Rhodobacter capsulatus SB 1003: one gene and its partner. The protein of the gene in region 1 binds, or shares a complex with, the protein of each later gene. Links are inferred from orthologs where the notes say so. Each region holds a gene or a part of one and is shown on either strand. Other genes may lie near its edges.

The links. Proteins that work in one complex are often made in the same cells at the same time.
Region 2: the proteins of metK (region 1) and groL are in contact, whole or in part, in a cryo-EM structure (PDB 8P4O), measured with the Escherichia coli proteins. The link is inferred for Rhodobacter capsulatus SB 1003 from one-to-one orthologs.

What each region holds. Positions count from the first base shown.
Region 1 is NC_014034.1:1,191,018-1,194,492, forward strand. The notes cover bases 531-3,434. They hold metK (methionine adenosyltransferase), read left to right. Parts: upstream 531-1,351; coding sequence 1,352-2,518; downstream 2,519-3,434. Other genes in these bases: lnt (apolipoprotein N-acyltransferase), read left to right, coding at 531-1,288; trmB (tRNA (guanine(46)-N(7))-methyltransferase TrmB), read left to right, coding at 2,769-3,434. Also shown: more of lnt, read left to right, coding at 1-530; more of trmB, read left to right, coding at 3,435-3,475. UniProt on the Escherichia coli protein: Catalyzes the formation of S-adenosylmethionine (AdoMet) from methionine and ATP.
Region 2 is NC_014034.1:2,659,389-2,662,847, forward strand. What follows is about bases 312-3,199. They hold groL (chaperonin GroEL), read left to right. Parts: upstream 312-880; coding sequence 881-2,518; downstream 2,519-3,199. Other genes in these bases: RCAP_RS12265 (co-chaperone GroES), read left to right, coding at 545-832; RCAP_RS12275 (cytochrome c family protein), read right to left, coding at 2,585-2,998; polA (DNA polymerase I), read right to left, coding at 3,072-3,199. Also shown: RCAP_RS12260 (manganese-dependent inorganic pyrophosphatase), read right to left, coding at 1-302; more of polA, read right to left, coding at 3,200-3,459.

The sequences.
Region 1 (3,475 bases):
GATCTATGGCTGGATGGCGCCTTTCGCGCTTGTTTTCATGGCCTTGGGCATGGGGCTCTTCTGGGCCCTGGGCATGAGCCTTGGCGCGCGGCTGGGGGGCGCTTCGGTCTCGCGTTCGGCGGGGGTGGCGGTCGGGCTTTTCGGCGCCGATCTGGTGCGCAGCTACATCTTCACCGGGCTGCCCTGGGTGCTGTTCGGCCATATCTGGATCGACACGCCGCTGGCGCAGGGCGCGGCCCTTGTCGGCGCGATGGGGCTTGGCGCGCTGACGCTGGCGCTGGCGGTGCTGCCCTGGCTGATGCCCCGGGCGAACTGGCGACTGCCTGCGGCGGGCGTTTCGGCGGCGGTGATCGCGGCGCTTTGGGGCGCGGGCAGCTGGCAGCTGGCGCAGCCGGTGCCGCCGCGGGCCGCGCCGGTCAATCTGCGCATCGTGCAGCCGAATGCGCCGCAGGATCTGAAATGGCGCCCGGACTATGCCGAGGAATTCTTCTTTCGCCATCTGGATCTGACCGCGCAGCCGCCCGCACCCGGCAAGCCTGCGCCCGATCTGATTCTCTGGCCCGAAACCGCGGTGCCCTTTCTGCTCGATCGTGCGGGCGACGGTCTGACGATGATCGCCGAGGCGGCCCGCGGCGTGCCGGTTGCCGTGGGCATCCAGCGCGAGGAAGGCCTGCGCTATTTCAACAGCCTGGCGATGATCGGGGCGGGCGGCAAGATCGGCCCGGTCTATGACAAGGTGCATCTGGTGCCCTTTGGCGAATACATCCCCTTTGGCGATGAGCTGGCCCGGTTCGGGATCAGCGCCTTTGCCGCGCGCGAGGGCAACGGCTATTCCGCGGGGGTGACGCGCAAGCTGCTCGATCTGGGGCGGCTTGGCCTTGTGCAGCCGCTGATCTGCTACGAGGCGGTCTTTCCGCAGGACATGCACGCGGGTCGCCGCCCCGACTGGCTGTTGCAGATCACCAACGACGCCTGGTTCGGCGAGATGTCGGGCCCGGTGCAGCATCTGGTGCAGGCGCGGTTTCGGGCGATCGAATTCGGCCTGCCCTTGGCGCGGTCCGCCAATACCGGGATCTCGGCGCTGATCGATGCGCGCGGGCAGGTGGTGGAAAGCCTCGGCATGGGGCAACAGGGGGTGATCGACGCGGCCTTGCCCGGGTCCTTGCCCGCGCCGCCCTATGCGCGCTGGGGCGATCTGCCCTGGCTTGCAGGTCTTATCGCCGCAGTTGCCCTGGTTTGGGGGCTTGGGCGCAAATCGCGCGTTGACCGGCGCAGAATCGGGGGCTAGCGTCCCTTCACCACTCCAACGGCTTCCTGGCGGGGTGGGAACACATCAATGGAGCACTTCCCCATGTCACGTTCTAATTATGTCTTCACTTCCGAGTCCGTCTCGGAGGGTCACCCCGACAAGGTCTGCGACCGCATCTCCGATGCCGTTCTGGATGCCTTCCTTGCCGAAGAGCCGAATGCCCGCGTCGCCTGCGAGACCTTCGCCACCACCAATCAGGTGGTTGTCGGTGGGGAAGTGGGTCTGTCGGACAAGGCGAAACTGGCCGAGTTCATGGGCCGCATCGACGGGATCGTGCGCGATTGCGTCAAGGATATCGGCTATGAACAGGACGCCTTCCACTGGGCGACGCTGAACTTCGCCAATTACCTGCACCCGCAATCGGCGCATATTTCGCAAGGCGTCGACAAGGACGGGGCGGGCGATCAGGGCATCATGTTCGGCTATGCGACCGACGAGACGCCGGAACTGATGCCCGCGCCGATCCAGTATGCCCATGCGATCCTGCGCCGTCTGGCCGAGGTGCGCAAATCGGGCGCCGAGCCGACGCTGGGCCCGGATGCGAAATCGCAGCTGTCGGTGCGCTACGAGGACGGCAAGCCGGTCGGCGTGACCTCGATCGTGCTCTCGACGCAGCACAAATACGAATCCCAGACCTCGGATGACATCCGGGCCATCGTGGAGCCGCATATCCGCGCGGTTCTGCCCGCGGGCTGGATCGACGAGAAGACCGAATGGTGGGTGAACCCGACCGGGACCTTTGTCATCGGCGGGCCCGATGGCGACGCCGGTCTGACCGGCCGCAAGATCATCGTCGACACCTATGGCGGGGCTGCGCCGCATGGCGGCGGGGCCTTCTCGGGCAAGGACCCGACCAAGGTGGACCGCTCGGCCGCTTATGCCGCGCGCTATCTGGCGAAGAACGTGGTGGCCGCGGGTCTGGCGAAGCGCTGCCTGATTCAGGTGTCCTATGCGATCGGCGTGGCGAAACCGCTCTCGATCTATGCCGACACCTATGGCACGGGCGAGCTGCCGGATGCGGAAATCGAACGTATCGTGGCGGAATGCATGGATCTGACCCCGCGCGGCATCCGCACGCAGCTGGATCTGAACCGCCCGATCTATGCGCGCACCTCGGCCTATGGCCACTTCGGCCGCGCGCCGGAAGCCGATGGCGGCTTCAGCTGGGAGCGCACCGATCTGGTCGAGGCGCTGAAGAAAGCGGTCTGAGCCGGTTTCAAAAGATCACGGGGAAGGGGGCTTCGGCCCCCTTTTTCATGCGTTGCAGGATATTTCGCCTCGGGCAAGCCCGAGGCGACCCGCGGGCTCCGCCCCCCGCACCCCCCGGCGTATTTTGCCAAGGAAAAGCGCAAGACCGGGAAGGGTCGCGGTCAGAGCCCCCGGCGGGTCGCCTTGGCAAAAGCATCGCAGCCCATCCCCCCTTGACCGGGAGCCCCTTTGCGCCCTAAGGCGCAGCCCCATGACCGAGAGCCCCGAAACGCCCGACACCGCCCCGCCCGCCCCGCAACCGGAGTGGCGCAATTTCTATGGCCGCCGCTCGGGCAAGACGATGCGGGCCTCGCAAAAGACCTATATCAGCGAGGATCTGGCCTCGCTCACCCCCGGCGGCATCTCGAAAGAGGACAACCCGGGCCGCGAGACTCTCGACCCCGGCACGATCTTCGGCAAGGACGCGGCCCTGTGGCTGGAGGTCGGCTTCGGCGGCGGCGAGCATATGGTGCATATGGCGGCCCGCAATCCGGGGGTGAACATCCTCGGCTGCGAGCCCTTCATCAACGGTGTCGCGATGTTGCTCGGCAAGATCCGCACCGCGGGGGTGACCAACGTCGCGATCTGGCCGGGCGACGTGCGCGACGTGATGGAGGTGCTGCCCGAGGGCTGCATCGCCAAGGCTTTCCTGAATTACCCCGACCCCTGGCACAAGCGCCGCCACCATCGCCGTCGCTTCGTCACGCCGGGCTATCTGGGCGCGCTGTTCCGCATCCTTGCCCCGGGCGCCGAATTCCGCGTCGCCACCGATATCCCGAATTACATGGAGCAGGCGCTGATCGAGGCGCCGAAGGCCGGGTTTGACCTTGTCGCCCATTCCGGCACGCCCTGGGACGACTGGCTTTCGACCCGGTATGAGCAAAAGGCGCTGCGCGAAGGCCGGGTGCCCGATTACGC
Region 2 (3,459 bases), 1.5 Mb from region 1 along the record:
CCGACCAGCTTGTGGTGGTCGATGATGGCCAGGATGTCGGCCTTGTTGATGCCCTCGGGCAGCTCGGCCGGGTTGTTCGTGTCGACGATGACGACCTTTTCACCGGCTTCGACGCCCGCGATGATTTCCGGCTTCGGCAGGTCCCAGTGTTTCAGCACGAAAGCCGCTTCGGTGTTGGGCTCGCCCAGCAGCACCGGTTTCGCGGGCTGGCCCAGCACCTCGGTCATGTACCAGGCCCAGATGATGGGCGAGCCGGTCGAGTCGGTGTCGGGGGATTTGTGGCCGAAAACCTTGGTGGTCATGCGTTCCTCGGAAGGTTTGATGGGGATTTTGGCGCCTTATAGGGCTTTGCCCCCCGCTTGTCACGCTTTGCGCAACCGATTTCGCACCCGCAGCATCACGCGCGCGTGATCGGCGCCCGTGCAAATTTTTCCGCCCCCGGGTGTTGACAGGCCGGGGGGGCGATGACTAACTCCCCTGCCGTTAGCACTCGCTACCCGTGAGTGCTGAAAGCATGAACCTGGAACCTTAGGGAGTGACCCAGATGGCATTCAAACCGCTGCATGACCGCGTGCTGGTCAAACGCGTTCAAAGCGAAGAAAAAACCAAGGGCGGCCTGATCATCCCCGATACGGCGAAGGAAAAACCGGCCGAGGGCGAAGTTGTCGCCGTGGGCGCGGGTGCGCGCAAGGATTCGGGCGAGCTGATCGCCCCCGCCGTCGCCGTGGGCGACCGCATCCTGTTCGGCAAATGGTCGGGCACCGAAGTGACGCTTGATGGCGTCGAAATGCTGATCATGAAAGAGTCGGACATCATGGGGATCATCTCGTAATCCACGAGAAGACCCTGATCCCCAACGATATTTGAAGGAGCCGAAAGAATGGCAGCCAAAGAAGTCAAATTCTCGACCGACGCCCGCGACCGGATGCTGAAAGGCGTCAACATCCTCGCCGATGCGGTCAAGGTGACGCTCGGCCCGAAAGGCCGCAACGTGGTCATCGAAAAGTCGTTCGGTGCGCCGCGCATCACCAAGGACGGTGTCTCGGTCGCCAAGGAAATCGAACTGGCCGACAAGTTCGAGAACATGGGCGCGCAGATGGTGAAGGAAGTCGCTTCCCGCACCAATGACGAAGCCGGTGACGGCACCACCACCGCGACCGTTCTGGCGCAAGCCATTGTCCGCGAAGGCATGAAAGCCGTCGCCGCGGGCATGAACCCGATGGATCTGAAACGCGGCATCGACCTGGCCACCACCACGGTCGTCGAAGCGATCAAGGCCGCCGCCCGCCCGGTGAAAGACAGCGACGAAGTCGCGCAAGTCGGCACCATCTCGGCCAACGGCGAAGCCCAGATCGGCCGCTTCATCGCGGACGCGATGCAGAAAGTCGGCAACGAGGGTGTGATCACCGTCGAAGAAAACAAGGGCATGGACACCGAAGTCGAAGTCGTCGAAGGGATGCAATTCGACCGCGGCTACCTGAGCCCCTATTTCGTCACCAACCCCGACAAGATGATCGCGGATCTGGAAGACGCCTACATCCTGCTGCACGAGAAAAAACTGAGCTCGCTGCAGCCGATGGTGCCGCTGCTGGAAGCCGTGATCCAGTCGACCCGTCCGCTGATCATCGTCGCGGAAGATGTCGAAGGCGAAGCGCTGGCGACCCTCGTCGTCAACAAGCTGCGTGGCGGCCTGAAGATCGCCGCCGTCAAGGCGCCGGGCTTCGGGGATCGTCGCAAGGCGATGCTGCAGGACATCGCGATCCTGACCGGCGGTCAGGTGATCTCGGACGACCTCGGCATGAAGCTGGAAAACGTCACGCTCGACATGCTCGGCCGTGCGAAGAAGGTCACGATCTCGAAAGAGAACACCACGATCGTCGACGGTCATGGCGACAAGGCGGAAATCAACGCCCGCGTGGCGCAGATCCGCACCCAGATCGAGGAAACCACCTCGGACTACGACCGCGAAAAACTGCAAGAGCGCGTGGCGAAACTCGCCGGTGGCGTTGCGGTGATCCGCGTCGGCGGCATGACCGAAGTCGAAGTGAAAGAGCGCAAGGACCGCGTTGATGACGCGCTGAACGCGACCCGTGCGGCCGTGCAAGAAGGCATCATCGTCGGCGGCGGCGTGGCTCTGGTTCAGGCCGCGAAGAAGCTGAACGACCTGACCGGCGCGAATTCGGATCAGGATGCGGGCATCTCGATCGTGCGTCGCGCGCTGGAAGCGCCGCTGCGTCAGATCGCCGAAAACGCGGGCGTCGATGGCGCCGTCGTGGCGGGCAAGGTGCGTGAATCGGCCGACCCGGCCTTCGGCTTCAACGCCCAGACCGAAGAATATGGCGACATGTTCGGTTTCGGCGTCATCGACCCGGCCAAGGTCACCCGCACCGCGCTGGAAGATGCGGCCTCGATCGCCGGTCTCTTGATCACCACCGAATGCATGATCGCCGAAAAGCCCGAGCCGAAAGCGGCCCCGGCCGGCGGCATGGGCGGCATGGGCGGCATGGACATGATGTAATCTTCCCTGCCGGGGAAGATCGAAGGGCGCCCGCAAGGGCGCCCTTTTTCGTTGCGGATCAAGCGGTTATTGCTGCATGCCCTTGATGTATTCCATCAGCCGCACCAGCCGCGCCGGGGTCGGCGTCGCGATGCCGTCGCCACTGTCGTAAAGCACCACCGGCCCGTCCAGCATCGGCTCGAAGGACGGCATCTCGCCCGCCTGCGCCCCGATCATCTCGCCATGTTCGCGGTGGCCGACGATCTTCGACATCACCCGCGCCTCGGGAAAGCGGCCGTCGTTCATCATCGTCAGATCAGCCAGCGAGACCGGATGCAGCTTCAGCTCCTGCGCGATCGGGCCGGGATCGCCGCCGGTGCCATGGCAGCCCGCGCAGTAATCGGCATAGTCCCTTGCGGGCGAGGGCGCCGTCAGATCGACCGCCCCCATGCAGGCCGCCAGCCCCATCGCCCCGCCAAAGCAAATCAGAATCGCACGCATCGCACACCTCCCTTTGCGCCCAGCAAAGCACGGGGTCGCCCCCCGCGCCCTGATGCAGCGCAAATGGCGGGCCTCAATGCGCCTCGGCCCAGCTCGCCCCCTGCCCCGCATCGACGACGAGCGGCACCGAAAGCCGCACCGCCGGATCGGCCGCCCCCTCCATCACCGCCCGCGCCGTGGCGATCAGCGGATCGACGGCGCTTTCCGCAACTTCAAAGATCAATTCGTCATGCACCTGCAGCAGCATCTTCGCGGGCAGATGCGCGATGGCGGCGGGCATGCGGATCATCGCGCGGCGGATGATATCGGCCGCCGCCCCCTGGATCGGCGCGTTGATCGCGGCGCGTTTGGCAAAGCCCGCGCCCGGCCCCTTGGCGTTGATTTCGGGCGTGTGGATCTTGCGGCCGAAAAGCGTCTGCACGAAGCCGTTCGCCTTCGCGAAGGCCACGGTTTCGTCCATA